2 regions of the Devosia yakushimensis genome follow, and region 2 is predicted to be linked to the other one. Evidence: predicted binding sites of a transcription regulator. Region 2 holds the regulator's gene; the other holds the start of a gene.

What was found. Region 2 encodes HrcA, which represses chaperone genes, less so after heat shock. Its sites were predicted from a motif close to GTTAGCACTCNCNNNNNGNGAGTGCTAAC; they were not measured.
Positions count from the first base shown of each region.
Region 1: the regulator HrcA is predicted to act here: its motif matches at 10,662-10,690, upstream of QQL79_RS13980 (co-chaperone GroES).

Region 1 is NZ_BSNG01000001.1:2,875,452-2,890,645, forward strand. Features, by position in the region: gene ileS (isoleucine--tRNA ligase) at 1-339, opposite strand, end outside; gene QQL79_RS13935 (bifunctional riboflavin kinase/FAD synthetase) at 575-1,552, opposite strand; gene QQL79_RS13940 (TIGR01459 family HAD-type hydrolase) at 1,558-2,424, opposite strand; gene QQL79_RS13945 (EAL domain-containing protein) at 2,599-3,828, opposite strand; gene QQL79_RS13950 (ROK family transcriptional regulator) at 3,933-5,117, opposite strand; gene QQL79_RS13955 (sigma-54-dependent transcriptional regulator) at 5,305-6,735, shown strand; gene QQL79_RS13960 (DMT family transporter) at 6,869-7,834, opposite strand; gene QQL79_RS13965 (hypothetical protein) at 7,871-8,068, opposite strand; gene QQL79_RS13970 (DUF427 domain-containing protein) at 8,282-8,644, opposite strand; gene QQL79_RS13975 (glycosyltransferase family 39 protein) at 8,694-10,505, opposite strand; gene QQL79_RS13980 (co-chaperone GroES) at 10,732-11,022, shown strand; gene groL (chaperonin GroEL) at 11,071-12,714, shown strand; gene QQL79_RS13990 (BrnA antitoxin family protein) at 13,018-13,260, shown strand; gene QQL79_RS13995 (TSUP family transporter) at 13,274-14,026, opposite strand; gene QQL79_RS14000 (glycosyltransferase family 2 protein) at 14,028-15,194, opposite strand, start outside.
Region 2 is NZ_BSNG01000004.1:107,116-122,309, reverse strand. Features, by position in the region: gene QQL79_RS21175 (phosphodiester glycosidase family protein) at 1-1,154, shown strand, start outside; gene QQL79_RS21170 (glycoside hydrolase family 25 protein) at 1,320-2,159, shown strand; gene QQL79_RS21165 (hypothetical protein) at 2,246-2,368, shown strand; gene QQL79_RS21160 (MarC family protein) at 2,668-3,300, opposite strand; gene QQL79_RS21155 (serine hydrolase domain-containing protein) at 3,372-4,304, opposite strand; gene QQL79_RS21150 (DUF2283 domain-containing protein) at 4,330-4,524, opposite strand; gene QQL79_RS21145 (DUF4258 domain-containing protein) at 4,521-4,775, opposite strand; gene gshB (glutathione synthase) at 4,832-5,773, opposite strand; gene QQL79_RS21135 (endonuclease/exonuclease/phosphatase family protein) at 5,922-7,043, shown strand; gene QQL79_RS21130 (YraN family protein) at 7,040-7,423, opposite strand; gene rsmI (16S rRNA (cytidine(1402)-2'-O)-methyltransferase) at 7,392-8,279, opposite strand; gene QQL79_RS21120 (penicillin-binding protein activator) at 8,402-9,625, shown strand; gene hemW (radical SAM family heme chaperone HemW) at 9,816-10,976, opposite strand; gene rdgB (RdgB/HAM1 family non-canonical purine NTP pyrophosphatase) at 11,010-11,657, opposite strand; gene QQL79_RS21105 (hypothetical protein) at 11,654-11,827, opposite strand; gene rph (ribonuclease PH) at 11,824-12,540, opposite strand; gene hrcA (heat-inducible transcriptional repressor HrcA) at 12,695-13,765, shown strand; gene grpE (nucleotide exchange factor GrpE) at 13,987-14,568, shown strand; gene QQL79_RS21085 (class I SAM-dependent methyltransferase) at 14,643-15,194, shown strand, end outside.

The sequences.
Region 1 (15,194 bases), on a different contig from region 2:
CCATTCGATGGGCAGGCCGTGGCAGTCCCAGCCGGGAACATAGGCAGCGTTGTTGCCCAGGAATTGCTGGGACCGGCTGATCATGTCTTTCAGCGTCTTATTGAGCGCGTGGCCGATATGGATATTGCCATTGGCGTATGGGGGGCCGTCATGCAGGGTGAAGAGCGGCCGGTCGGCGGCCTGCTCGCGCTGCAGCTTGTAAATGTCCATGTCCGCCCAGCGCTTGAGCCAGATGGGCTCGCGCTCGGGCAGGCCCGCGCGCATGGGGAAAGCGGTTTCCGGGAGGAAGAGCGTCGACGAATAGTCGGTTTCGGTGGCGCCCGCAGCGGTATCGGTCATGGGGTAAGCAATCGCATGGGAAGAATTGGGCGCCTTTTAGCAAGGCGTGGGCGATGGGGCAAAGGATGATTTTGGGGGGCTGGTGGGGCCCCGGTGCGGGTTGGGGGATTGGAGTACCCCCTCCTAGCCTCCCCCTGATAGGGGGAGGGATGGCTCCACTCTTTGAACTGGATCGAGTTTTAGCCAGCAGACGGTCTCTCCCCCTATCAGGGGGAGGCTAGGAGGGGGTATCCGCTTAGCCCCCGACAAACCCCAGCCGCGCATCGAGCGGACTAATCGGTTTGCCTTCGGCAATGAGAGCGCGGGCCTTGCGGCTGTCGCGGTCCATGGCGGCGATCAGTTCGTCGAGGCCGGAGAAGACTTCCTGGCCGCGGATGTGGCAGAGCAGAGCCACCGAAATGGTCTGGTCATAGATGTCGCCGGAAAAATCGAAGAGGTGGGTTTCGAAGGGCGGGCGCTGGTTATCGAACATGGGCTTGCCGAAGGCGGCGACGCCGTCGAGCAGGCGGTCGCCCAGGCGGGCGCGCACGGCATAGACGCCCTGGGCGAGCCCGAAGCCGGTGGGGGTGGCCATATTGGCGGTGGGATAGCCCAGCTCGCGGCCGCGCTGGTCGCCCTTTTCGACGACGCCTTCGAAGAACCAGTGATAGCCGAGCAGGCGATTGGCGGCGGTGACGGCGCCTTCGGAGAGAGCAGCGCGGATCCGGGAAGATGAGATCGGTTCGTCGCCCTCATCCATCAGGCCCAGGGTTTCGACGGCAAAGCCCAGCCGGTCGCCTTCCGCCTTGAGGAAGGTGGGCGTGCCGCGGCGCTGGCGGCCGAAATGGAAATCGGTGCCGACGATGACGCCGGTTACGGCCAACGCATCGACGAGGAAGCGTGAGACGAAATCTTCCGCCTCGATCTGGGAGAAGGCGCGGTCGAAATTGGCGATGATGATGGCATCGAGCCCCAGAGCCTGGGCCAGGCGCGCCTTGGCGTCGCCCTGGGTCAGCCGGAACATGAAGGGGGCGGGGGCGAAGACATCGCGTGGATGCGGCTCGAAGGTGAGCACAACGGCGGGAACGCCGGCTTCGGCAGCGCGGGTCTTGAGCGCTTCGAGCACGGATTGATGGCCGCGATGGAAACCGTCGAAATTGCCGATGGCGACATAGGCGCCGCGCAGCGAGGCCGGGATGGCGGAGAGATCCGAAAGGCGAAGAAAATCGGTCACGGTGGCTACCAGGCGAGGCGGGGCAGGAAGCCGGCCATGCGGGCGCGGCTGGGGGCGACGAGATCGGCAATGGCCTGCGGATCGGGCTTGCCAAAGGCGTCGAGTTCGGCGGCGTGGATGGAGCCGGTGATGAAGAGCAGGTCGAGCCCGAACTGGGCGGCGCCGGTGGCGTCGGTGCGCACGCTATCGCCAATGGCGAGGACGCGCGACTTGTCGAGCTTGCGCCCGGCGGCGACTTCGGCGAGGCGGAAGGCTTCCTCGTAAATGGGCTGATAGGGCTTGCCGGCCATGAGCACCATGCCGCCCATGGCCGCGTAAAGATCGCCCAGAGCGCCGCCGCAATAGATGATCTTGTCGCCATGCTCGACCACGCGGTCGGGATTGGCGCAGATCATGGGCAGCTTGCGGGCGAGCCAGAGCTTGGCGCGTTCGCGATACATTTCGGGGGTGTCGTCATCGGTGTCGAGATCGGTGACGATGACGGCCTCGGCTTCCTCGGGGCCGGTGCGGCGGACGTTGAGCCCTTCATAGAGCGCGTCGTCCTCGGTGGCCGGGCCGACATGGTGGATGGCGCGGCCGGAATATTTGGCGATCATGGTGCGGGTGGCATCGCCCGAGGAGACGATGGCGTCATAGGCGTCGCGGACCACGCCGAGCCGGTCGAGCATGTCGACGATGGGTGGGGATGGGCGCGGCGCATTGGTGATGAACACCACCTTGCCCCCTGCCCTGCGGTACTCGACCAATGCCTCGACGGCGCTGGGGAAAGCGGCGACCCCGTTATGCACCACGCCCCAGACATCGCTGAGCACGGCATCGTAACGGCCCGCCAGATCGGAAAGGCCGGCAATGTTGGGAATGGGCTGGGTCATGGCTGGGGTCCGGGGCGGTGGAAGGCACGTCCTATGTGGCAGCTTGGGTGGCAGGATCAAGCGAAAAGCGGCGCGGGGCCGGTTTGCGGTGGATGCAGACTGGCGGGACCGAACGCCACGCCCTCGTCCTTCGACACGCTCAGGATGAGGTCTACCGGGAAACCGCAGCCGGGATTAAACCTCGGCCCGCTGGCGGGTGACCTGGCGGAGGGGTTCGGCCATGAGATCGGGGCGGATGGGGCCGGGGCCGGCAATATAGGGGCCCTGGACCAGGGTGATGCCAGTATCGAGCAGCTCGACGATCTGGCTTTCCCCGGCAATGCCCATGGCCAGAAGCGCGATCTCGAAACGGGCGAGATAATTGGCGATATCGGCGGGGTGGTAATCGGTGAAATCTTCAGGCCGCTCGATGAAACGGGCGGCATCGATGCGCAGCGTGCGCACACCCTGCGCGGCCAGCTCGGCAAGATCGACGCGCAGGGACGCAATGCCGGTCAGCGAGAAGCCGGCGCCCTTTTTGGCGATGGCATCGGCAATGGCGCGCTCGCCGGTGGTGAGGGAGAGCCACTGGCCTTCGGGGAAGCGGAAGGTGAGCAGCGCGGCAATGGCCCGATTGGCTTCGAGCGTGGCCATGAGCTGGGCCGAGGCATCGGAATCGCCCAAGGTGGCCCGCGACAGGGGCACATAGAGCTTGACGGGCTGGCCGCCGGTGCGGGCGCGGCGGGCAATGGTCACGGCTTCGACCAGGCCAATGGCCTCGATATGGATCAGCACATCCTCGCCGCCCTGGCGGGGCAGGAAATCGGCGCTGTCGGCCAGATCGCCATCGTCCAGCATGAGGCGAGGCACCAGATCATAACCCTGGGGGCGGCGCTGGGGCAAAGTCACCACGGGCTGGACATGATAGATGAGCCGGTTTTCGGCCACCGAACGACGCAGCGTTTCGAGCGGAATGACCGGCTCGGGCTCGCGGATAGCCGGCGCCAGGGGTGCGGTGCCGATAGGGCGGTCACGGTGGGTGGGCGCGACACGGGCGGCGCGTTCCTCGATTTCGGACACGGCTTCGGCGACCTGGCGGATGACCGTGCCCAAAACGGAAATATCGGCCTCGACGCCTTCAAGGCGCCCGCCGGCATCGATATCGGTCAAGGCGTTGATGCGCTGTCCGAGCACGGCGCCGGCCTGGGCATCGGTGGCCAGCAGGCGCGAAAGATCCTCGATGGCCTTTTCGAGCCGGGCCTCCGCACGCTGGCGCAGGGCGCGCTCCAGCAGGACCACGCAGACGCAGCCGAAAACCACGGCGGCGAGAATGGCTTCGGCCGGAGTGAAAGTCAGACCGAAATAGGCGATGGCGCCGACGCCAATCGCTGCAAGCCCGATGAATATATAGACCAGTGCCTGCACGGGCGGACCTGCCCCCCTTCCACGCGCCGGGATTCGGCTTCTTCTTCTAGCATCGCCCTCCCCGGTGCAAAAGCGGCGTGGCAGGGTTTTGCAGGGGTGTGGTGCTAGGTCACCAGCAAATGCCAGGAACGGGAGAAGTAGCGGCGGAAGAGGTGGAGCTGGGCGGCGCCGGTGGCCGCGGCCGAGCTGGCCTGCAGGCCCGCCTCGACACGGGGCATGGGCCGCACCAGGGTCGGGAACCGGCCGAGGTGGTGGGTGGTGCGTTCGAGCAGGCGGGCCAGAATGGCGCGGGGAATGACCCCATCGATGACGGCGCGCTCGATATCAATCATGGCGCGGGTGCTGAGTACAGCGGTGGCCAGCGCCCGGCCGGCCTCATCGAGCCAGGCGGAAGCCACCGGCTCGAGCGCATCCCAATCCCAATCCTGCGGGAAACCCGGCGGACGACTCATGCCGGCGGCCCTGAGGCGGTGATCGAGCGCGTTCAGCGAAGCGACCATATGTACATAGGTGGGCGCGCCATCGGGACCCGCGACCACGATGCTGCCCAGATCGGCGGCATTGCCGGAGGGGTCTTCCCAGAGGGAGCCGTTGACCACGATGCCGGCGCCGACAAAGGTGCCGACATGCAGATAGGCGAAGATGCTGGGGCGCGGCGCGGGCTGCGCCAGGATTTCGGCCCAGCCGGCGGCGCTGCCGTCATTGAACCATTGCGCGGGAAGCCCCGTGGCGGCGGCGACGCGGCCGGCAATGTCGATGTCGCGCCACAGCTCGACCTGCTCAGGAGGCGCGCCGATGCGCATTATGCTGCCATGAATGAAGGTCGGCGCGGCGACGCCGATGCCCACCAGCCGGCCGCAATCCTCGGGCGCCATGCCGGACCGCAGGGTCTGCACATCGGCGGCGACATCGGCAAAGACGGTATTGGCATCGGGATATTCGTAGCTGGCGCGCAGCGTGGCAAGGGTGCGCCCGGCCAGATCGTAAAGCAGGACTTCGCGGTGGCGCCAGCCGATCTCGACGCCGATGCAATAGGCGCCGCGCGGATTGATGAAGAGCGGAGTGGCCGGCTGGCCACGCCGACCGCGCAGCACTTCGCCCCGCATGATCATGGAGCGAGCCTCCAGATCGGAGACGATGCGCGAGGTGGTTTGGGGCCCGAGGCCCGTGCGCCGGGCCAGATCGGCATTGGAAAGACCGGGGGAAATGGCGACCAGCGTCAGCACTGCCCGCTCATTGGCAATGCGCACCCCGGCCTGGGCTACGCCCCGGCCAATGGGCTCAAACATATCAATGGGGGATTGGTCTTCCATAACCACGACTTAATCGTGTGCGCGGCGGCCGATCAAGCACCGAAACACCGGCCGGTGCATACGGTTTATTTACCCTGTTGGCGAACAATCGGGGTAACACCGGAAACCCCGCCATGGCGGCGGGGCAAGCCGGGCGGATTTGACTTTGACAAGGACGGGCCGCATGGCGATGCACACTCGAAGCGACAGCATGTCGCAGGGCCGTCTGCTGCTGGTCGAGCAGGATGGCCTTGCCGCGCAGCTTGTTGCCGAGGGCCTGGCGCAGAATCTGGTCACCGCCCCGCGAATCACCTTGACCACGACCGGAAGACAGGCCGCCGACGCGCTGCGCGAAGGGCGCTTCGATATCGTACTGGCAGATCTGTCGAGCCTGGGCGACCTGGATGATCGCGGCGAGGAAGCCGTGGCGCGGCTGACCCGGCTGGCCAATGGCGCATTGGTGCTGGCACTGTCGGATGGCGGCTCGGTTTCGGCGGCGGTGGGCGCGATGCGTGCAGGCGCCCACGACTATATGGCCAAGCCCATTACCGGGCCGGCGCTGGCGGCCAAGATCGGCGAATTGGCCGAGCGGCACGGCAAGGGACGGACGCTGAGCCTTGAGGCCCATAGCGGGGGCCGGATGGCCGATTATGCCGGATTCATCGGCGCATCGAGCGCCATGCAGTTTGTTTATGAGCAGATCGGGCGGATCGCGACCTCATCGGCTCCGGTCTTCATCACCGGGGAAAGCGGCACGGGCAAGGATGTGTGCGCCGAGGCGCTGCATGCTCAGGGCTCGCGCGCGGGCAAGCGCATGGTCGCCATCAATTGCGCGGCTATTCCGCGCGACCTGATGGAAAGCGAATTATTCGGGGTGGCGCGGGGCGCCTTTACCGGCGCGCATGAAGACCGCAAGGGAGCGGCCGAGCTCGCCGATGGCGGCACGCTTTTCCTCGACGAGATCGGGGAAATGGACCTGTCGCTGCAAAGCAAGTTGCTGCGGTTCCTGCAGACCGGGACATTGAGCCGGGTGGGCGAATCGAGCGTGCGACGGGTGGATGTGCGGGTGATCTGCGCCACCAACCGCAACCCGATGCAGCTGATTTCGGAAAAGAAATTCCGCGAAGACCTGTTCTACCGGCTGCATGTGCTGCCCATTCACCTGCCGCCGCTGCGGCAGCGGCCCACCGATATCCTGGTATTGGCCCGGCATTTCCTCGAACGCTATGGAAGGGAAGAGCACAAGGGCTTTACCGGCTTTTCGGGCGAAGCGGGCGCGGTGCTGGCGGCGGCGGAATGGAAGGGCAATGTGCGGCAGCTGCAAAACCTGGTGCGGCGGCTGGTGGTGATGTTCGACGGCGGAGAAATCAACGCCCAGATGCTGGCGGCGGCCGATGTGGAATCGCGCGGCACCATGGCGGTGGCGACGCCTGTGCCGGGGCGGCGGCCGGCGATTTTGCCGATGTGGCAGCAGGAACAGCGCATTATCGAGGATGCCATTGCCAGCTTTGGCGGCAATGTCTCGCTGGCCGCGGCCGCGCTGGAAATCAGCCCATCGACCATCTATCGCAAGCGGCAGGGCTGGGCGGAGATGGGTGTGGCTGGGGCGGCTTAGGGGCTTGGTTGTGAGATCGGAGTACCCCCTCCTAGCCTCCCCCTGATAGGGGGAGGGATCTCTCCACTCTTAAGGCTGGATCGAGTTCAAACCACAAGATGGTCCCTAGGTGGGGGTACCAGGAGCTCCGATCCTAAGGCGTATTCGCCTCTCTCGATCTAATCCGATCGAGGCCGAGATAGTGTTCGCGCAGCACCACGAAAATGCCGGAGCAGACCACGATCGAGGCGCCGATGATCATGAGCAGCGTGGGCATGTCGCCAAAGACGAAATAGCCGATCACAAGGCTGATCAGGAGCGAGGTATATTCGAAGGGCGCGATAACAGAGAGATCGGCGTAGCGGTAGCAGGCCGTGAGCAGGATTTGCGCTATGCCCCCGGCAATGCCGGCGGTGACCAGCAATGCGGTTTGCTGCGGATTGGGCCAGACCCAGCCGAAGGGGAGCGTCAGCAGGGAGAGGAAGCTGGCGCTGACGAAGAAATAGAGCACGATGGTCTCGGTGCGCTCGGTCTGCACCAGGCGGCGTACCTGCAACATGGCGAAGGCGCTGAGGAAAGCGGCGCCCAATGCGGCGATAACGCCGATGGTTTCTTCGGCGCCGAGACCCGCGGGATGGGTCAGAAGCGTCAGGCGCGGCCAGAGCATGATGCCGACACCGGCAAGGCCGACAATGACCGCCGTCCAGCGATAGATGAAGACGCGTTCCTTGAGCAGCAGCGCGCCCAGAATGACCAGCAGCAGGGGCGAGGCATAGCCGATGGCGGTGGATTCGGGCAGCGGCAGCTTGGTGAGGCCGAAAAAGCCCAGGCCCATCGAACCGACGCCGATGAGACCGCGCAGGACATGGCCGACCGGATTGGCGGTCTTGAGGCCGGCGACGAGCTGGCGCTTCCACAGCAGCCAGGCAATGACCGGGATAATGGCAAAGAGCGAGCGGTAGAAGACCAACTGGCCGGCCGGAATGCCCTGCGCTGCCTTGAGGCAGGTGGCCATGACCACGAAGATGCAGACCGAGGCGACCTTGAGCCCGATGCCGCGCAGCGCATTGGTGCCACCGGCATGAACGGAGGGGGCACTGGCGGCGGCGGGACTGGTCACGGAACTCTCGTGCTGCGAAATGCAGCTTTTGGCCGGTTAATTGCCGGCGGTCTGCTCTAGCTTTTCCTTGGCGACACGGGCGGTGGCGAAGGCTTTGTGCTCGGGGCCGACGGCGCTGCCGGTCTTGATGACCTTGGCATCGGCGTCGTGAATCTCCCAGTGCCAGTTGGCATTGGGGCCGCTGCCGCCTTTGAGGCGCAGCTTGATGGCGAGGGGGGCGGTGAATTGGGTCATGGCGGTCTTATGCAGCAGGTGACGGCGAGGGGAAAGGGGGTTTTTGGGATTTTTGGCTCGGGTTGTTTCTGCCTTTCACCCACGATCGCCTCCCTCGGGCTTGACCCGAGGGTCACTCCCAGCCCGGCACGAGCGGCGAGTGGTCCTCGGGTCAAGCCCGAGGAAAGCGACCGTGATTGGGTCGAAATGATGCCATTGGCAGAAGACCGTTACCTAAACCTCGGAACGCCTGTGCTCGATACCGTCGCCTTCGAAGGCGAGGTAGTCACGGATGGGTTCGACCAGGGGGCATGGATCGGGGTAGTACCAGGCCAGGTCGGTGCCCGTCGCAGTGAGGGTCTTGAGGGTGTAGTAGGACGCTTCGCCCTTATAGGGACAGCTCGTCCTGGTTTCGGAGGCCTCGAGAATGCCGGGCTGGACATCCTCGCGCGGGAAATAGATGCGCAGGGGCTGACCCGGCTCGTCCAGCTCGAGGGCATTGAGCGAGCTGACGATCTCGGCGCCGTCGAAAATGACATGGGCGCGGCCCCTGGCGGGGGTGATCCTGATGTCTTTGTCGAGGCATTGACGGGGCATGGGCAATCTCCTTTTGCCCTAGCCTAACGCGACCGTTTGCCGTGGGTTCCTATTGCCTGGTGACCGAGACGGCGGTGAATTCCACATCTTCGGGGCCGGTGATTTCGAGGGTGGAATTGCGCGCGCCGACATCCCAGCGTCCCGGGGCGTCGAAGGCAAATGCCGTCGGGCCATTGGCAGTGAACGAAGCAACCTGAACGCCATCGAGCCAGAGATCGACAGGGCCGGAACCTGTCACCTGGCCTTCGACACGGGTAATGGCGGTGCGGGGAAGTTCGAGCAGGGAGACGCTGCGGCCCGAGACATCGGGGACTGAGCCATCGAAGTGGAAATTGGTCGCCGACAAGATTTGCAGGTCAGGGATTTCGACAAGGCCATTGCGCTTGATGTCGACCGTTTCGACCAGCGAGACGCTGTCGAAGAGCTGAGCGAGATAGGCGATGGATGATTGAGGATCGGTCGTGCGGGTGACGAAATAGCCGCTACGGCCGGCGAGGTCGGCCAGGTCGACATTGAACGCGATGTTGCGCGGGTCTTCGCCAATGCAGGGCAACGGGGCCCGGCCGGCGGTCTGGGCGTCGAGATAACCGCATTCGATCCAGTTGAGGCCGCCAACGAATGTGTCCGGGGTGGCGAAGGCATTGAGGCGGTTGAGGGCTTCACCCACTTCGGTCCAGGCCATTTGCGGCACGGTGGGGTCTTCCCATTGGCCGGGGAAAGCCTGGCGGGCCCAGCCGGTTGCGGCGTGGCTGAGCAGGGCGCCGATCAGCAGCACGGTGATGGCGGCGGTGGCGCCCAGCCAGGTGCGGATGAGCCAGGCGTGGCGGCGCGCAATGACCGTGGTGGATGCGGCCAGGATGATAAACAGCGACATATAGCCCGGCGCCTGCCAGTGGAAATGGAACTGGGTATCGGACCACAGGGCAACGAGGGTGAAGAAGATGACCGGGGGCACGCCGATATAGGCGAGCAAAGCGGCCGCGCCGGGCACACTGCCTTGGGGATATTGCGCGCGCGGGCCGGCAAAGATGGCATGCAGGCCAACCCAGATGGCCGGCAGGGCCAGCCAGGGCACGATATAGAGCAATTGGCCGACAATCATGCGGATCAGCCGGGCCCAGTTCCAGCTCTCTTCGGCCAGCGCGCGGCCACCCTGGAAGGCGAAGGAAACCCAGTGGTTTTGAGCATTCCAGATGGGGACGGGCAGGAAGATAACCAGCGCCAGGAGTGCGGCGACATAGGGCGCGGGATGGGCGAACCAGCGGCGGGCATTGGCGTTGGCCAGCATGAAGATGGCAGCGCCCAGGCCGATGAAAGCGCCGTGATATTTCGACAGCAGGGTTAGGCCGAGCCAGAGGCCGGCGAGCAACCAATTGCGCCAGGGGCGTTCACCGCCCTGCCCGACGAAAATATCGACCAGCACGAGGCAGGTGGCGGCCCAGAACAGCATCATGGGCGCATCGGGCTGCAGCCAGCTGCCGACCGAGAGGGTGAAAATGGCGGAGACGTTGAGGATCAGCACGGCATAGAAACCGGCCCAGCCTGAATGCACCTTTTCGCCCAGGCGATAGACCAGAAAGGAGGTGACCACGAACATCAGCACGAAAGGCAGGCGCAGCAGCCAGACCGCTTCCGAGCCGGTCAGCTTCATGGTGGCCCAGATGATCCAGAGCGACAGCGGGGGCTGATCGAAATAGCTGAGGTGAAGCTCGCGAGCGCTACTGGCATAATAGGCTTCGCCAGTGCCAAAGCCGATGGCGGTGGCGCCCCAGAGGCGGAACAGCAGCGCAAGGCCGATCAGAATGAGCGCCCAGACCGCTGGATTGGCGGAAGAGCGCGGGGAAACATCGGAGCTGGCCATGTCGCGTGCAAATACCTTGGGAAATCCGGTCCCTGTGGTATAGCGCCGGGGCGGGTGTCGCAATGGCTTCATCATTGCCGACTAGGCAAAGTTTATTGGCTGGCGAGAGCGTTTTCCTTGACTCCGCAGAGCCCCCCTCCTATATCCCCGTCACCTGTTAGCACTCTCCTATATCGAGTGCTAACAGGCCCGATATTGCATTGAAATTGATGCCATAGGAGCAATCATGGGCTTCCGTCCTCTGCACGACCGCGTGGTCGTCCGTCGCCTCGACAGCGAAGAAAAGACCAAAGGCGGGATCATCATCCCCGACACCGCCAAGGAAAAGCCCTCCGAGGGCGTGATCGTCTCCGTGGGCCCCGGCGCCCGCGACGACGCCGGCAAGACCGTGGCGCTCGACGTCAAGGCTGGCGACCGCGTGCTGTTCGGCAAGTGGAGCGGCACCGAGGTCAAGGTCGACGGCGAAGACCTGCTGATCATGAAGGAATCCGACATCATGGGCATCATCGAAGGCTAAACCCTTCTGTTGCCCTTTCTTTTTGTCCGTACTTAAGGAGCGCCCCTCATGGCCGCTAAAGAAGTAAAGTTCTCCACCGATGCCCGCGACAAGATGCTGCGCGGCGTCAATATCCTGGCCAATGCCGTCAAGGTGACCCTGGGTCCCAAGGGCCGCAACGTGGTCATCGAAAAGTCGTTCGGCGCACCGCGCATCACCAAGGACGGCGTGACCGTCGCCAAGGAAATCGAACTGGAAGACAAGTTCGAAAACCTGGGCGCACAGTTGCTGCGTTCGGTCGCTTCCAAGACCAATGACATTGCCGGCGACGGCACCACCACCGCGACCGTTCTGGGTCAGGCTATCGTTGTCGAAGGCGTCAAGGCTGTTGCCGCCGGCTTCAACCCGATGGACCTGAAGCGCGGTATCGATCTGGCTGTTGAAGAAGTCGTTGCTTCGCTCAAGGCCGCTTCCTCCAAGATCAAGTCGTCTTCGGAAGTCGCCCAGGTCGGCACCATTTCGGCCAATGGCGAAACCGCCATCGGCGACATGATTGCCGAAGCCATGCAGAAGGTCGGCAACGAGGGTGTGATCACCGTCGAGGAAGCCAAGACCGCCGAGACCGAACTCGATGTCGTTGAAGGCATGCAGTTCGACCGTGGCTACCTGTCGCCCTACTTCGTGACCAATGCCGAGAAGATGACCGCCGTTCTGGAAGATCCCGTGATCCTCCTGCACGAGAAGAAGCTCTCGAACCTGCAGGCTATCCTGCCGATTCTCGAGTCGGTTGTGCAGTCGCAGCGCCCGCTGCTGATCATTGCCGAAGACATTGAAGGTGAGGCTCTTGCGACCCTCGTCGTCAACCGTCTGCGTGGCGGCCTCAAGGTTGCTGCCGTCAAGGCTCCGGGCTTCGGCGACCGCCGCAAGGCAATGCTGGAAGACATCGCCATCCTGACCGGTGGCCAGGTGATCTCGGAAGATCTCGGCATCAAGCTCGAGAACGTGACCATCGACATGCTGGGCACTGCCAAGCGCGTTGAAATCACCAAGGAAAACACCACCATCGTCGATGGCGCCGGCACCCAGGAAGACATCCAGGGCCGCGTTGGGCAGATCAAGGCACAGATCGAAGAAACCACTTCGGACTATGACCGCGAGAAGCTGCAGGAACGCCTGGCCAAGCTCGCCGGTGGCGTTGCCGTGATCAAGGTTGGCGGCTCGACGGAAGTTGAAGTCAAGGAGCGCAAGGACCGCGTCGACGACGCGCTGAACGCAACCCGCGCTGCCGTTGAAGAAGGCATCGTGGCCGGCGGTGGCGTTGCGCTGCTGCGCGCTTCGAACGCCATCACCGCCAAGGGCATCAATGCCGATCAGGCCGCCGGTATCGCCATCGTGCGCCGCGCCCTGCAGGAACCCGTGCGCCAGATCGCCAACAATGCCGGTGCCGAAGGCTCCGTTGTTGTCGGCAAGATCCTGGAAAACAGCTCGGCAACCTTCGGCTACAATGCTGCGACGGGCGAATATGGCGATCTCGTCGAACTCGGCGTTATCGACCCGGTGAAGGTGGTTCGCACCGCTCTGCAGGACGCGGCGTCGGTCGCTTCGCTGCTGATCACCACCGAAGCGCTGATCGTGGAAGCCCCCAAGGAAGCTGCACCGGCAATGCCGGGTGGCGGCGGCGGCATGGGCGGCATGGGCGGCATGGATTTCTAAGGCTAACGCCTTAGATTCCTTTCGCTCACGGGGCGTTTCGCAATTGGCCCGACGCGCTAAAGCCGCGCTGGACCAATTGCTGGCCCTGCGCGGGCGCGGCAGACGCCTGCCGGTCCGCCTTGCGGACTCAAGAAGCAGAATAAGAAGCTACGAAGTCTCGTTACTTCCCAGTCACGGACTTTGCAGGAGGCGCGGTGGAAACACCGCGCCTTTTTCGTTGCCGGCTGCAATCCCCGCACAAGCTTGGATTGCTAACCAAATGCTGTTGGTGACAGATGTGCAGATCAAAGGAGCATTCTTGCCATGAGCAGACCACCCATGCGCCGGGGCGGCAGCGCCCTCGATCAGGCCGAGGCCGCCTTCAAGGCCGTGACCAGCAAGCCAGTAGAGGCAGCGCCCGCGCCCAAAAGCCAGACGCCGCCGGCGGGCAAAGAGCTGGTGTCATTGCGGCTGGACCGGGACGTGCTGGAGCATTTCCAGGAAGATGGGCCGGGCTGGCAGGAACGGATCAACGCGGCGCTGCGGGTGAGTGCGGGGCTGGAATAGGGTTGAGGCAGCCTCAGCGAAAGAAAATCAACTTCAGCGCCAGCGCTATCGACACCACGGCCACGACCGGGCGGATGACTTTGGCGCCGTAGCGGATGCCGGTGCGGGCGCCGATATACCCGCCCACTATTTGACCGGCGGCCATGGCCAGCGCGGCGGGCCAGACGACGTCGCCGGCGGGAATGAAGATCACCAGTGCGGCCAGGTTTGAAACCAGGTTGAGCGCCTTGGTATTGCCCGAAGCGCGGGTGAGCCCGAAGCCGAACAGGGTGACGAAGCAGATGGTGAAGAACGAGCCCGTGCCGGGGCCGAAAATGCCGTCGTAGAAGCCAATGACCAGACCCATGAGCGGCACGAAGCGTCCGAAGGGCAGTCTGGCGGCCTTATCGGCATCGGAGAGATTGGGCGCGAAGACGAAATAGAGCGCGATGCCGATCAAGGCGATGGGCACGGCCAGGGTGAGCAGGCTCGTATCGAGTTGCTTGACGGCCAGCGCGCCGCAGAAGCTGCCCGCGAAGGTGAGCGCGATGGCGGGGATCAGCGCCCGGAACGAGACAAAGCCGCGGCGCCAGAAGGTGAGCGTAGCCATGGCTGTGCCGACCACACCCTGGAGCTTATTGGTGGCGAGGGCCGCGACGGGGGGCAGGCCGGCGGACAGGAGCGCGGGAATGCCGATCATGCCGCCGCCGCCGGCAATGGCATCGACAAAGCCGGCCAGCATGCCGACGGCGGCCAGCGCGAGAAGAATCAGCGGATCGGAAATCACGTCAGGCCTGATCGGAGTGGAGCGGCGGCGCGGGATCGGCGACGCGGCGCTCGTAGATGGGAATATTGATCATGGAGGACATAAAGCCGCTCATCATCAATTGGAAGCCGGTGACGAGGGCCGTCATGGCCAGGATCATGGCGCGCAGGGTGGAATTGGGATTGAGACGGCCGAAGCCGCGCTCGGCCCATTGGCCAAAACCCCAGAGCAGAACCACCAGGCCCACCAGCATCAGCACGATGGCTATGGCCAGGATGCGCTCGAGGGTCAGGGCTTCGAGAATGCGATCATAGGTGCCGGAGCGGGGAATGAAGCCATAGCGGGAGGCAAAGCGCCGGCCGATCACGGCAAAGGCGATGGATTGCGCGCCGACGATGACGCAGAGCGCCGCGATCAGGAAGGTGTGGATGTCGAGGGCGACCTGGCCGATATGCAGCGGGCCGGGCAGCAGGATGGCGCCGACCAAAAGCCCCATACAGAGCAGGGCAATGCCCGGATAGAGAAACAGCCAGCGGGGAGAAAACAGCAGCAGGAAGCGCAGATGGCGCCAGCCATCGCGGAAAGACCGCAGATGGGGTGGGCGCGAGCGGCCATCCCTGGACAGCGTGGTGGGCACTTCGCTGATATCCAGATGGGCGAGCGTCGCCTTGACCACCATTTCGGAGGCGAATTCCATGCCGGTGGTGCGCAGCTTGAGGCCCAGCACGGCAGCGCGGGAAAAGCCACGCAGCCCGCAGTGGAAATCGCCGATGGGCGTATGGAAGAAGCGCCGGCCAATCGCGCTGAGCACCGGATTGCCGATATAGCGGTGGTGCCAGGGCATGGCGCCGGGCGCGATGCCGCCGGCGAAGCGATTGCCCATGACCAGATCGGCGCCGTCGCGCAATTGGGTGACGAAAGCATCGAGATTGGCGAAATCATAGCTGTCATCGGCGTCGCCCATGATGACGTAGCGGCCGCGCGCGGCCTCGATGCCCGTGCCCAGCGCCGCACCATAGCCACGTTGGGCAACGGGGACGACGCGCGCGCCATTGGCGAGGGCGATATCGCGCGAGCCATCGGTGGAGCCGTTATCAGCGATGACCACCTCGCCCCTTATGCCGGTGCGGGCGAGGAAGGCATTGGCCTTGCCAATGCAGGTGGCCAGCGTTTCGGCCTCATTGAGGCA
Region 2 (15,194 bases):
CGGGGCTCAAGCCGGCGCTGCGTTTTACCGGCGAAGATGGCGGGGCGGCGCAGGGACCCTTCGTCGTCGATATCCTGGCGATTGACCCAAGCCGGTTCGAGGGTTCGGTGCAGGCGGCCCTGGCGGCCGATGCCGTGGCCGGCCGGGAGACCACCTCCTCGATTGCCCAGCGATTGGACGCCATCGCAGCGGTTAATGGCGGCTATTTCGTTGTCAACGAAACCGGTGGCACGCCCGGCGATCCAGCCGGCATCAGCGTCATCGATGGCCAGGTGGTCAGCGAGGCGGTCAATGGTCGGCCGGCGCTGCGCCTGGGCACGCAGTTCGGCATCCTGCCCGATATGCGCAGCGACATCGCGCTGAGCTTTGCCGGTGGCGCGACCCTTACGGCCGATGGACTCAATCGCCAGCCCGGCCTTATCACCAATTGCGGCAATCCGGGCGACACGCCGCTCGAGACCCCGGCGCATGATTTGACCTGCACCGATGCCGACGAGATCGTGATCTTCACCCCGGCCTTTGGCGCGCCCTTGCCCAGTGGCCCGGGCTTTCAGGCCCGGTTCGCCGCTGACGGCGCGCTGATCGCGGCTACCCCGGCGCTGGGCGGACCGGTGCCGGCTGAGGGCTTTGTGGTCCAGACCACCGGTAGCCAGGCCGAGGCGCTGGCGGAGGCGGCCAAGAGCGGGGCAGCTGCGAGTTTCGACATTGCCGTCAGCAGCGCCGGCGAGACGGTATCGCTGGGTGAGGGCGACTATCTGGTCAATGGCGGCCCGACCCTGGTGGCGGCCGGCGTTGCGGTCGCCAAGGGTCCAACGCCCGAAGGCTGGTCGCCCGACATGATCGGGGAAACCGATCGCAACAGCTTTTTCAATGGCTGGTTCGTGCGCCGCAATCCGCGCACCGCGGCCGGCGTCACTGCCGATGGCTGGCTGCTGCTGGTCACTGTCGATGGCCGCAGGCCCGAACATAGCCTGGGCGCCAGCATTCCCGAAATGGGCGCATTGCTCGCGGCGCTGGGCGCCAAGGATGCGATCAATCTCGATGGCGGCGGCTCGACCGCCATGGTCATCGGCCAGAAGCTGATCGGCGTGCCTTCGGACGCCACCGGGGAGCGCCCCGACGCCGATGCCATCGTGCTGCTCGGCACCAAATAGGCTGATGGGCCAGGGGCGCGGAGCTTTGCCGCGCCCCGGAACGGGGCACGAACGGATTATGGCTTGTTAACCATGCCGGCTGCCACACTGGTTACCCTAATTCTCCATTAACCCGAGCATGTTGATTCAAAGGCAGATTTTATTTGTTGCGTAGAGTTCTGCCCGATGACCGCCAGCCGGCCATTCTTTTCCATTTCCGCCCTGACCAAGGCGAGCCTTGCCGCCGCATTGGTGTTCATTCTGGCGGCCTGTTCGACGGGCGGTGGGCTTTACGGCGCCATTCCGGGCGATAACCGGCCGCATAAGGGGGTCGACCGGGCCCGCAATATGCCGATCCAGGGGATCGACGTGGCCCGCTATCAGGAGAATGTGGATTTTCCCGCGGCGTTCGGCGCCGGTATCCACTTCGTCTTCATGAAGGCGACCGAGGGCAAGGACTATATCGACCCCAATTTCCGGGTGAACTGGGAACGCGCGCGCCAATCGGGCATGCCGCGCGGCGCCTATCACTTCATGACCTGGTGCTCGCTGGCGTCCGAACAGGCGGCCTGGTTCGTGGCCAATGTACCCAACGACCCCGATGCGCTACCGCCGGTGCTCGATCTCGAATGGAACAATCATTCGAGCTGCAGGAACAAGCCCAGCCGCGCCGATGCGCTGGAAAAGATCCGGCTGATGCTGGACGTGATGGAACGCCATACCGGCAAGCTGCCCATCATCTATACCGACATGAATTTCCACCGCGATATTCTGGAAGGCGAATATTTCCCCAATGCCTTCTGGCTGCGCTCCACGGCCGCCGAGCCGCATGAGCGCTACAAGAACCGCACCTGGACCTTCTGGCAGTGGACGCAGACCGGGGTGGTGCGCGGCGTGCGCGGGGAAGTGGACCGCAATGCCTTTTACGGCAACCAGAATGACTGGCTGACGTTCCTCTCGACCGGATGCGATCCGCGGGCCATTGCCGCACTATTGCCGACCGGGCGATGCGGTTTTGCCAAGTAGTGGCGGGCCTTGCCAGCCTATTGAGGCGGGATTAGCTTCGGCAGCGTAATTGCGGGCGGGCGCCCGACCACGAGGAGGACCAGAAGATGGCCAAAGGACAGATGCGCAGCAACAAGGAAGCCAAAAAGCCCAAGAAGGACAAGTTGGCCGCCGCCAAGCCCGTCACCGGACTGGGCGCCGGCAGCAATGGCAACGTGGCCAAGAAATAGGCCGAGGCTTTTTGCGCTGGGATTGCTGACGGCCGGCTCATGCCGGCCGTTTCCGTTTCAATGCGAAATATCGACAACGGCCGATGGCACGGTGCGCGTGGCACCGATCCCGGCTGCCCCGGTGCCGATAATGGCAAAGATCAGCAAGACGATTGCTGCGGTGATACGCATAGGCCCCCTCCGCCTCATTCCGGTCCTGGGAACGATAGGTGCGCCCCTCGCGTCGAAGGGTCAACCATGCCATTAAGACTTGATTAACATAACAATTTTACGAAATTTTTAGATTTTGGACGGTGCGCCTAGCCGCCCAGCAGGCCGCTGGCCTTGACGCCGTCGAAGACGAATTGCACCGCCAGCGCCGCCAGGAGAATGCCGACCACGCGCGACACCACGGCGAGCCCGGTAACCCCAAGCACGCGCTGGATGGGGATGGCGACCAGCAGGGTCAGCCAGGCAAGGAAGAGAATCACGACGACGGCAACCAGCACTGCCCAGAATTCGAGATTGGTACTGGCGCCGGTGGTGAGCAGGATCACCGCGCTGATGGCGCCGGGACCGGCCAGCAGCGGCATGGCCAGCGGGAAGACGGCAATATCCTCGCGTTGCCGGGCTTCGACCTCTTCTTCATCGGTCGTGCCGGTGCCACCCGAATGGCGGGCAAAGACCATGTCGATGGCAATCAGGAAGAGCAGCAGCCCGCCCGCCGTGCGCAGCGCCGGAATGGTAATGCCGAAAATTTCGAGAATAGCGCTGCCCAGAACTCCGAACAGCAACAGGATCACCCCGGCAATAACAACGCCGCGGGTGGCGAAGGCAAAGCGCTGCTTAGCCGTATTGTGCTTGGTGAGCGCGGCGAAAATGAACGCGATATCGGCCACGCCCACAGTAGCAAACAGGGTCGCGAAGGCGACGAAGAATGTCGTGGTGGGCATTGGCTGAAAGGTCCCCGGCTTTTGGCCACCAGCATTAGCGGCTTAAACGGGCGGGGGCCAGTCCTGCGCGATCACCAAGCCTCGTTCAACACCATTTCGACCAGGCGATCCAGCGTCTGGAACGGGCAATTGGCCGCCATGGCGACGACGGCGATGCCGCGGGCGGGGCAACGCACGGCCTTGGCGACAGCGCCGGTCCATTCGCCGCCATGAATGAGCAGGCGCTGGGTGTGATGGGTCCGCAGGCCCAGACCCCAGCCATAGGGCGCAGTCATGCCATTGGCGAGTTGCCCTGGAGCCTCGACAATGCCGGCAATGCCCAGCGCGTCCTGGTTCTGCTGACGCAGCCACAGGGCAAAGGCGCGGCTGGTTGTCCAGAGCCCGCCATCGCCCTGCGTCAGAGGCAGGCACGGCCCCATATGAGCGACCTGCGGATAGGCTGGGATATCCCGCACAAAAGCCATGCCCGCAATGCCCAGCGGCGCAAGCAGGCGGGCATTGACGAAGGCGGCGAATGGCTCGCCGGCAATGCGCTCCACGAGCCGGGCGAGCAGAATATAGCCCAGATTTGAATAGGCATAGCTGGTGCCGGGTGGCGTTACCAAACGCGGCAGGGCAGCCAGCGCCGTGGAAACAAAATCCTCGGTCCAATCGCCTGACGCCTGCGCTTCCAACGCACCGGCGGCAGGCAGGCCGGCAAGGTGATGGGCAAGGTGACGCGGCGTAATATCTGCGGCCCAAGGCGGCAGATCGCTCAAATGGCGCGTCACCGGCTGATCCGGATCAAGCCGCCCGTCGCGGACGAGGATTGCGGCCGCTGCCCCGGTGAGTTGCTTGGCAAGGCTGGCACCATAGAAGCGGTCGGACGCCACGACCGCCCGGCCATCCGGCCAAGTGCCGGTGACAAAATCCTCGATAATGCCGGACGCGGTGCAGCGCGCCACAGTGACCGGATTGCCCGCGGCAAAGCCCGCAAGATCAACGAGCGATGCCAGCGGACGCATTCAACCACCTCTGCGACTTGTTTGGCTAAGCGACCTTGTCGAGCAGATCAGGCGACAGATGCGCGCGGGCGTCCAGGACTTCCATGCCGACAATGCGCCCATCGGCGTCATAGTCCAGCACAATGCCTTCCGAGACCTCTTCGCTTTCCTCGATGGGTTCGGGCGAAAAGCGGATATAGGCGGCGTTGGCTTCGCGGTCATAGGTGACGGTCGGCTTCATTTGGGCCTCGCGCGGCGATCAAGGAACGCCGAAAGTATACGGATTTCTGCCGAAGTTTCCACAAGAGCCACGCGGAGGTAACGGCCGCCGCGCTCAGGAATGGCGCGGAAGCGGCGAATGACGTCGGGATTGCCTGGGTCGGCCTCCTGCCAATGGGGCTCGAAAACCGTCAGCTCCACCCAGACCGGATCGAGCTGCCGCTCCGCCACGGCGTCCAGCGCGTGTTGAGTGAATAGCATTGGCTTGGCCATCTCTTACCTCCAAGAATTAGGCCAATCCTTAGTTCGGCAATGGTTGAGCTGAAAAACTACCGCCGCTTCTCGATCGCATCCCAGATCATCACCGCAATATCTGGCCCGCCGAAGCGTTTGATTTCGCGGATGCCGGTGGGGGAGGTGACGTTGATTTCGGTGAGGTAGTCGCCGATGACGTCGATGCCGACGAAAATCATGCCGCGCTCTTTCAGCGCCGGGGCGATGGTGGCGCAGATTTCGCGTTCGCGCTCGGTCAGCTCGGACAGTTCGGGGCGGCCGCCGACATGCATATTGCTGCGCGCTTCGCCATCGGCGGGGATGCGGTTGAGGCCGGCCACCGGCTCGCCATCAATGATGATGATGCGTTTATCGCCCTTGCGCACGTCCGGCAGGTATTTCTGGATCATGAAGGGCTCGCGGTAATTGGCCTCGAACAGCTCCAACAAGCTCGCCAGATTATGGTCGCCCTCCTGGATGAAGAACACGCCCGCCCCGCCATTGCCGTAGAGCGGCTTGACGATGATATTGCCATGCTCCTTGCGGAACTCGTGGATTTGGGTGCGATCGCGCGTCACCAATGTCGGCGGCATCAGTTCGGGGAAGTCGGTGACGAGGATTTTTTCGGGCGCATTGCGCACGGCGGCCGGCGGATTGACCACCAGCGTCTTGGGGTGGATGCGCTCAAGCAAATGCGTGAGCGTGATATAGTTCATGTCAAAGGGCGGGTCCTGGCGCATCAGCACCACGTCCTGGGTGGACAGATCGATCCGGCTCGCTTCGCCCAGGGTGAAATGCTCGTCCTTGGGCTTGTCGATGACGGTGATCGGGGCGGCCAGCGCCGAGACCACATTGCCGCGCAGGGCCAGCGTGTCGGGCGTATAATGCAGCAAGTGATGTCCGCGTTCCTGGGCCTCCAGCATCAGGGCGAAGGTGGAATCGCCGCGTGGATTGATACTGGCGACATGGTCCATCTGGACGGCGACTTTGAGCGACATGGAAGGCCCTTTGCTTGGCAATGAGTGCAATGACATGGCGCGCGGCGCGGCCGGACGCAAGAGCTTTTGGCCCAGTGATTTTTCCCGAGTCGCCAGTGTCACAATGGCGGCGCATAGTGCATGCGCTGTTCATGCGCTGGAGGGCACCATGAAGATCGCAGCATTCAATGTGGAGAATCTGTTCGACCGGCCCCGGGCCTTTAATCTGGAAGACCAGGCCAAGGGTGCCGAGATCACCGATGCGGTGGCCGAGATCAATGTCCTGATCAACAAGGACGAGTATTCCGAAGCCGACAAGAAGCGGATGCTGGTGCTGATCAAGGAGCTCAAGCTCACTTCGCCCAATCCGCCTTTCGCCATCTTCCGCAAGATTCGCGGCAGCTTCTGGAAACAGCCCAAGACCGGGCCCATGGTGATATCAGCCAAGGGCCGCGCCGATTGGGTGGGCTGGGTGGAATTGCGCACCGAGCCCAACAATGCCGTGGCGGTGATGAATACCGGGCGGGTGATCAAGGAAGCCGGTGCCGATATCCTGGCAGTGATCGAGGCGGAAGATCGCGTTGCGCTGAAACAGTTTTCCGAACAGGTGCTGCTCAAGCTGGGCGGCGATCCCTATGACGAAATCATGCTGATCGATGGCAATGACGAGCGCGGGATCGACGTGGGCCTGATGGTCACCAATGGCTATTCGGTCGGCCTGATGCGCAGCCACATTGCCGATATGCGGGAAAATGGCGAGCGCATCTATTCGCGCGATTGCCCGGAATATCAGGTGATCACGCCGGGCGGGGAGACCATCTGGATCCTGCCCAATCACTTCAAATCCAAATTCGGCGGCAATGACGAAAATTCGATCGGCAAGCGCCGCGACCAGGCCAAGCGCACGGCCGAAATCTATGAGGGACTGCGTGCCGAGGGGCACGACGGAATCGTCATCCTGGGCGACCTCAACGACACGCCCGATTCCGAACCGCTACAGCGCCTCCTGGCAGAAACCGATCTGAGGGAAGTCACCGACCATCCCAATTTCTCGACCGGCGAGTTTGCCGGCAAGGGCACCTATGGGCTGGGCAATGACAGCAACAAGATCGACTATCTGCTGTTGTCGCCAAAGCTGTTTGACCGGGTGACCGCGGCGGGCATTTTCCGCAAGGGCGCCTGGCCGGGCTCCCGGCCCAAGCGCTGGGAAGTGTTTCCTGAGCTGGACAAGGAAATCCACGCCGCCAGCGATCACCATCTGATCTGGGTGGAGATTTCCGACCAGGTCTAACCACCAAAGGCGTTGCGGATGTGCAGCGGCCAGCGGCGGGGTGTGAGAAAGATCACGTCGAAACGCAGTGGCGTTGCCGCCAGCGCGGGGTGGCGGGATAGCCAATATTCGGCTGCCCGCACGATACGCTGCTGGTTGATCGCTTCGAGCGTCTCAGCCTGGCTCGCGGCATCGCGGCGCGCCTTGACCTCGACAAAGACCGTCACGCCGAAGCGCTCGGCGATGAGGTCGATTTCCCCGACCGGGGTTTTGTAACGGGTCTCGACAATGCGGTAGAGTTTTAGCCGCAGGAACCAGGCGGCCAGCGCCTCGCCGCGATGGCCGCCCAATTGGGCTGATACGCGCGCCTTACTTTTCGGCTTTGAGGGCGAGGGCGGCATCGTAGACTTCCTTGCGCTTTAGCCCATATTTTTTGGTCACTTCATCGACTGCCGCGCGCAAGGGCTGCTTGGCCATTTCGGCAGACAGGTCGGCCTGCCAATCGGCGGCATCCGGCGTGCTGGCTTCGGCAGCGCCGGCAACGACGATGACGGCTTCGCCCTTGGTTTCGCTATCGGCGAATTCGGCGGCCAGAGCCGGCAGGGTGCCGCGATGGACGCGCTCGAAGCGCTTGGTCAGCTCCAGCGCCACGGCGGTCTGCCGCTCGCCAAGGATTTCGGCCATGGCAGCCAGCGTGTCATCGAGCCGGCGGGGACTTTCGTAAAACACCAAAGTTTCACGTGAATCCTTGAGCGCGGTAATGGCATTGGCCCGCGCGCCGGCCTTGTTGGGCAAAAAGCCGTGAAAGGCAAAGGCGTCGGTGGGCAGACCCGCCACGACCAGCGCCGAGAGCAGGGCCGAAGCACCGGGAATGGGGAAGACCGGCAGATTGGCTTCGGCCAAAGCGCGGATCAGCGGAAAGCCCGGATCGGACAGCAGCGGCGTGCCGGCATCGGAAATCAGCGCAATGGCCTGGCCGGCAGCGACGCGGGCGACAATGTCGTCGGCCTTGGCGCGCTCATTGTGCTCGTGCAGCGCCACCCGGCGCCCCTTGATGCCATAGTGATCGAGCAGGCGCGCGGACATGCGCGTATCCTCGCACAGCACGACAGAGGCGGCAGCGAGGGTTTCGAGCGCCCTTATGGTGATATCGCGCAAATTGCCGATCGGCGTCGCCACGACATAAAGGCCGGGGGCGAGGGGCGGGGCGGCAAAGGCGGTGCCGGCGATGAAATAGCCGGAGGTGGGTTCGGTCATGGCTCTGCTTGTCGCACGTCATTGACGCCGAGTTAACGATATCGGCTCAAGATGTTAACCGATTGCTATCAATTCGAGGGCAGGGGATGGGCAATATCGGACCATCCGCAGGGCGAATCCGGTTGGCGCTGCTCCTGGCGGCGGCACTCGCCCTGTCCTCCTGCACCCCCGGCCAATACCAGATCGGCTCGCGCACCTTCAGCTTTCCCTTTGGCGATTCGAGCCCGCAACAACAGGCGCAGCCCATCCCCATGCAACAGGGGGGCATGATGCCCATGCCGGTCGCGGCGGGGCCCTCGGAGAGTTTTGGGCGGGGGCCGGTCAAAGTGGCCTTGCTGCTGCCGCTGAGCGGGGATCCCGGCACGGCTTCGGTAGGCATGGCGCTGGCCAATGCCAGTAAGCTTGCCATCGGCTTCATCGAGGCCAATCCCAATATTGCCGAGAATATCACCATCACGCTGCGCGATACGGGCACCAGCATCGAGGGCGCGACCAGCGCGGCGAGTGCTGCCGTGTCGGATGGGGCCAAGCTGATCCTGGGGCCATTGCGGGCCGATCAGGTGACGGCGGCGGGCGCGGTGGCGCGCTCGGCCGGACTGCCGCTGATCGGATTTTCCAACAATCCCAATGCCGCCGCCCCCGGGGTATACCTCTTGAGCGTCTTGCCCGATGCCGAGATGAAGCGGTCGCTGGCCTATGTGCGGACGCAAGGCAAACGCGGCATTGCCGGGATTTTTCCCAATAGCGAGTTTGGCCAGGCGCAACAGGCGGCGTTCCGGCAGCAGGCGGCGGTGGCGGGCTATCAGCCGCAGGCGGTTTATGGCTTCACCAGTGCCGGGGAAATCCCGCAAATCATCGGCCAGGCGCTGCCACTGATCCAGAGCGGGGTGATCGATACGCTCTTTTTGCCTGATCGGGCCAGCGCGCCGGGTTTTGCCGCGGCCTTGCAGCAAGCGGGCGTGGCGCCCGGCCGGGTGCTCCTCGTGGGCTCGGCCGATTGGCAGGGGGACATGGCGATCTTGCAATCGGCGTCGTTGAGCGGCGCGGTTTTCCCCAGTGTCGACGATGGCGGGCTCAATGCGATCCGCGGCGAGTATCAGGCCCGCTTCGGCACCCAGCCGCATCCGCTCTCGACCATCGCCTATACGGCCACGATCCTGGCCAATGTGAATACACTCTCCATGGCCAACCCGCCCTATAACCAGACGCTGCTGATCTCGGCCACCGGCTTTAACGGGCGCGATGGCGTGTTCCGGTTTTTAGGCAATGGGCGCAGCGAATATGGGCTGGTGGTCAAGAAGATCGCGACGGGGGGGGCGGTGATGGTGGACGGGGTGAAGCTTTAGCCCGCTCCTGAGCCATCTCAGCGCCGAAGTTGAACGCCGCATCGTTCAAGACCTGGCGGGCATGCCCGTCATTCATGCGCTCCGCGCGCTGGTGGAGCCAGGTAACCGCCAGCCGAACACCGTCTCTTTTCCCACGAAGATATTCGTCCATCCTGGTCATTCTCAGTCCCCCAAACGACCTGTCTTCGATTTAGGCCGCCAGATCCGCCACCACCGCATCGAGCACCGGCCAGCCACGGTCCGTCACGCGGATATTGCCATTGGGCAATGTCTCGACAAAACCATAGCCCTTGAGGTCATCGATCTGGCGCTGGTTGATCTTGCGGCCGGAAATGGCGGTGAAGCGGGAGGGGGAAATGCCCTCTTTGAGCCGCAGGCCCATGACGAGGAATTCGTCGCCCTGTTCTTCCCAGGTCAGCACGTCATCCACGACCATGCCGTGGCCATGGGCATTGACCTTTTTCTGCCAGTCGAAGGGCATTTTCTCGGCGGCGGTGGCGTGGCGCTGGTTGTTGATCATCAGCCGGCCATGGGCGCCCGGACCGATGCCGGCATATTCGCCATAGCGCCAATAAAGCATGTTGTGCCGGCTTTCCTGGCCGGGGCGGGCGTGGTTGGAAATCTCATAGGCGGGCAAGCCCGCCGCCGCGGTCAATTCCTGGGTCAGCTCATAGAAATCGGCCGAGAGGTCCTCGTCGGGCATGGCCAGTTTTCCGGCCTGGTGCAGATCGAAATAGCGCGTGCCCTGCTCGATGGTGAGCTGGTAGAGGCTGATATGGCCGCGCGCCATCCACAGCGCTTCCTTGAGCTCGTCTTCCCAATCGTCCAGCGTCTGGTGGGGACGGGCATAGATCAGGTCAAAACTGGAGCGCTCGAACACCGATTGGGCGATACGCACGGCGGCCACGGCCTCTTCGACCGTGTGCCGGCGGCCCAGTTCGGCCAGCGGCTTTTCGCGCAGCGATTGCACGCCCAGCGAGACGCGGTTGACGCCGGCGGTGCGGAATCCCTTGAAGCGGTCGACTTCGACGCTGGTGGGATTGGCCTCGAGCGTAATCTCGGCATTGCGCTCGATGGTCCAGTGTTTGGCAATGGCGTCGATGATCTTGCCGGTGGCCCAGGGGCTCATCAGGGAGGGCGTGCCGCCCCCGAAAAACACCGATTGCACGACCCGGCCCGGCGTCAGCTGCGCGGCATGGGCGATCTCTCGCTCATAGGCAGCGACATAACCCTCCTCATCGAAGGGGCCGCGATGGACATGACTGTTGAAGTCGCAATAGGGGCATTTGGACGCGCAGAACGGCCAATGCACATAAACGCCGAACAGGTCATTGCTGGCTGGCTGAGACATTACCGGCTCCCCAAAACGGCTGCCACGATGTGGTCAGTCCCGGGCAATCTGGTCCTCGACGAACTTGGAAAAGGCGCGGGCGCGATGGCTGAGGCCATTCTGGCCCGGCGTCCAGCTATGCTTTGCCGTGCTGGCCATCTGACCAAAGGTGATGTCGTGGCCCGCGGGCATGAAAACCGGATCGAAGCCGTGGCCCATCTCGCCGCGCGGTGGCCAGACAATGGTGCCATCGACGCGGCCCTCGAACAGGGCGTCGCGGCCGTCGGGATGGGCCAGGCACAGCGTTGCCATGAAATGGGCCTGGCGCTGGCTGGGTGAGGTGGCATTGGCGGCCTGCAGCGCATCCTCGACGCGCTTCATGCCATGGCCGAAATCCTTGTTGGGGCCGGCCCAATTGGCGGTATAGACACCGGGATCGCCGCCCAGCGCATCGACGCACAGCCCCGAATCATCGGAGAGCGCCAGCATGCCCGACGCCTGGGCGGCGGCATGGGCCTTGATGCGGGCATTTTCGGCGAAGGTCGTGCCGGTCTCGTCCGGCTCGGGCAGGTCGAGCTCGGCCGCCGAGACGATTTCGAGGCCGAAGGGCTCGAACAATTCCTGGAATTCGACCAGCTTGCCCTTGTTGTGGGAGGCCAGCACGAGGCGGTCGCCGGCATGCAGGCGCGGGATGGCAGTCATCGGGTTGCTCCCTTGGCCTTGCCGCCCTTGCCGGCGGCGCGCGCCGACTGATCGAGGGCGCGGGTCACATCGTGCCAGAGCGCACAATTTTCGCCGGGCCTCGAGCGGATGGGCTCGACCGGGGGCGCCGGCTGATTGCGGGCGATCTTCTTGAGGATCCAGCCGATCATGGGGCAAAAGCCGCTTGTTGCAGCAGGGTCAGTTCGCCAATGCCCTGCTCAGCCAGGGCCATGAGCGCATTGAGCTCGTCGCGGCTGAAGGGAACCTGTTCGGCCGTACCCTGGATTTCGACGAACTTGCCCGAGCCGGTCATGACGAAATTGGCGTCGGTATGGGCCTCGACGTCTTCGAGATAGTCGAGATCGAGCACCGGGGTGCCGCGATAGATGCCGCAGGACACTGCGGCAACCGAATCGCGCAGCGCCACGCCCTTGGTGAGCTTGCGCTCATCCATCCATTTGATGGCGTCGCTCAGCGCCACATAGGCGCCGGTGATCGAGGCGGTGCGGGTGCCGCCATCGGCTTCGAGCACGTCGCAGTCCACGGTGATCTGGTTTTCGCCCAGCAACTGCATGTCGACCACGGCGCGGAGCGAGCGGCCGATCAGGCGCTGGATTTCCTGGGTGCGGCCCGATTGCTTGCCGGCGGTGGCTTCGCGGCGGGTGCGGCTGCCGGTGGCACGGGGCAGCATGCCATATTCGGCGGTGACCCAGCCCTGGCCCTTGCCACGCAGCCAGCTGGGGATGCTGGTTTCGACTGAAGCCGTCACCAGCACCTTGGTATTGCCGAAGCTGACAAGGCACGAGCCTTCCGCCTTCTGGGCGACGCCGCGCTCGATTGTTACGGCGCGCATCTGGTTGGGCTCACGTCCGGAAGGCCGCATGGGCAAATCACCTGAAGACAAGTCAAAGAAAAGGGCTGTTAACCGCCTCTTAACCCTGATGAGCCCCGCTCACAAGCCGCACCGGCTTGGCGCGGGCCAGCAATACCCTTAAATGAGGGCAGAAGGTTAAAGCGGACGTTTTTATCTTTTTGTGATGACAAAGCCCCCGGAAGACTTCCTGAGCGTGCTCAACGCCCGCAGCCAGGACATCTTTAGAAAGATCGTCGAGCGCTATCTCGATACCGGCATGCCGGTGGGATCGCGAGATCTCTCGCGCATGCTGCAGGTGGGGCTGTCGCCCGCCTCGGTGCGTAACGTGATGGCTGATCTCGAAGATCTGGGATTGATCGCGGCGCCGCACACGTCGGCCGGACGGGCGCCGACCCAGGAAGGCCTGCGGTTTTTCGTCGATGCCATGCTCGAAGTGGGCGCGGTCGATGAACGCGAGCGCAGCCAGATCGCCAGCCACATCGAAGGCCGACAGGGGCAGGTGGAAGACCTTTTGACCGAAGCCAGCCAATTGCTAAGCGGCCTCAGCCAGGGCGCAGGCGTGGTGATCGCGGCAAAATCGGACATGGTGCTGCGCCATATCGAATTCGTGCGGCTCGACGCCACGCGCGCCATGGCCGTGATGGTGGGGCAGGACGGGCAGGTGGAAAACCGGATTCTCGACCTGCCGCCAGGCCTGGCCGCCAGCACGCTGACCCAGGCGAGCAATTACCTGGCCCACCATGTAGTGGGGCGGACCATTGCCGAGGCCCGCAAGATCCTGGCCGAACAACGCGCCGAGCAGCGGGCAGAACTCGATGAATTGACCCAAAAGCTGGTCGATGCTGGGATTGCGACGCTCAGCCAGGCCTCGGCCTCGAGCCAGCCGACGGTGATCGTGCGCGGCCGCGCCAATCTCATCAATGACGCCATGGCCTCGGACGACCTGGCGCGGATGCGGCAGCTCTTTGATGAGCTGGAAAGCAAGGATGGGCTGCTGGACCTCTTGGGCGATGCTGAAAAGGCGCAGGGCGTGCGCATCTTTATCGGCTCGGAGAATAAGCTGTTTTCGCTCTCGGGCTCGTCGGTGATCCTCTCCCCCTATAAGGACGCCAATGACAAGGTGGTGGGCGTGCTTGGGGTAATCGGGCCGACAAGGCTCAATTATGCCCGCATCGTGCCGGTGGTGGATTACACCGCCAATGTGATTTCGGCGATGATGGCGCGGAAACGGTAGAATTGCTGGGCCGCGCATAGTTTGCCTCCCTCGCCCCAGAGGGGAGGACCGGGGTGGGGGTCGTTGGAACAAGAAGCCGCATGCCCCCTCAATCCCTCCCCTCAGGGGCGAGGGAGGGGCTGTCCCAAGATCCCGCCAAGTTTTCCAAGGGTTGAAAAACTGCCCTGTTTGGCCGATATGGCTGGTTAAATCCCGATATCTCTGCGGAACCCAAATTCATGATGAGCGACGAAAACGCCGCCAATGGCGAAACGCCCGAAGTCGAAATCCCTGAAGTGACGCCGGAAGTCGATCCGGTCGAGGCACTGCGCGCGGAAAATGCCGAGCTCAAGGACCGGGTGCTGCGCACCATTGCGGAGATGGAAAACCTGCGCAAGCGCACCGAGCGCGACGTTGCCGATACCCGCTCCTATGCCATTGCCGGCTTTGCCCGCGACATGCTGGCAGCCACCGATGCGCTGAGCCGGGCCCTCTTGGTGCTGCCGGCCGAAGCACGCGAATCGGGCGATGCCACCACCAAGGGCCTGATCGAGGGGATCGAAATGGCGGAGCGCGAAATGCAGCGCCTGCTCGCCAAGCATGGCGTCAAGCCGATCGAGGCCGAAGGCCAGAAATTCGATCCGCACAAGCACCAGGCGATGTTCGAAGTGCCCGATCCGAGCCGGCCGGAAGGTACGGTCGTGCAGGTGGTGCAGGCCGGTTTCGCCATTGGCGACCGCGTGCTGCGCCCCGCCATGGTGGGCGTCGCCAAAGGCGGCCCCAGCCACGCCCCGGCGGACGAAACGGTCGACAAGAGCGTTTGACGGCGTGAAGCCGGCTGAGCAAGCTAGGGCGCCAGCAATGGCGCCCTTTTTGTTTTCCGGGGAGGAGGATGGCGTTGGCAGACGATCTGTATGATCGGCCCGAGCTTTATGATCTGGTGTCGCCTGCCGACCCGGAAATGGAGAACTTCTACGTGGAGGAGGCGGGCGGACCCGGCAGGCAGGTTCTGGAACTGGCCTGTGGCACCGGACGGCTAACCCTGCCGCTGGCGCGTTCGGGGGCCGATGTCACGGGCGGCGATCTGTCCCAGACCATGCTCGCGACAGCGCGGCAGCGGGCGAATGCAGAGGGATTGGCGCCCAGGCTGGCGCAGCTCGACATGCGCGATTTCGAGCTTGGGCGGCGCTTTGACACGATTGTCGTGGCGGCCAATTCGCTACTGCACCTCACCCAGACAGGGAATCACCTCGCGTTTCTTGCCGCTGCGGCACGGCATTTGCAGCCAGATGGTCGCCTCATCTTCGATATTTTTGTGCCCAGCGCCTGGATACTCAGCCGGCCTAGCGGGGAACGCCAGTTATTGGGATTGTTCGAGCATCCCGAATTGGGAGAGGTCCGTATCGAAGAAACCATCGCTTATGACCCGATCAGCCAGATCAGCCATATC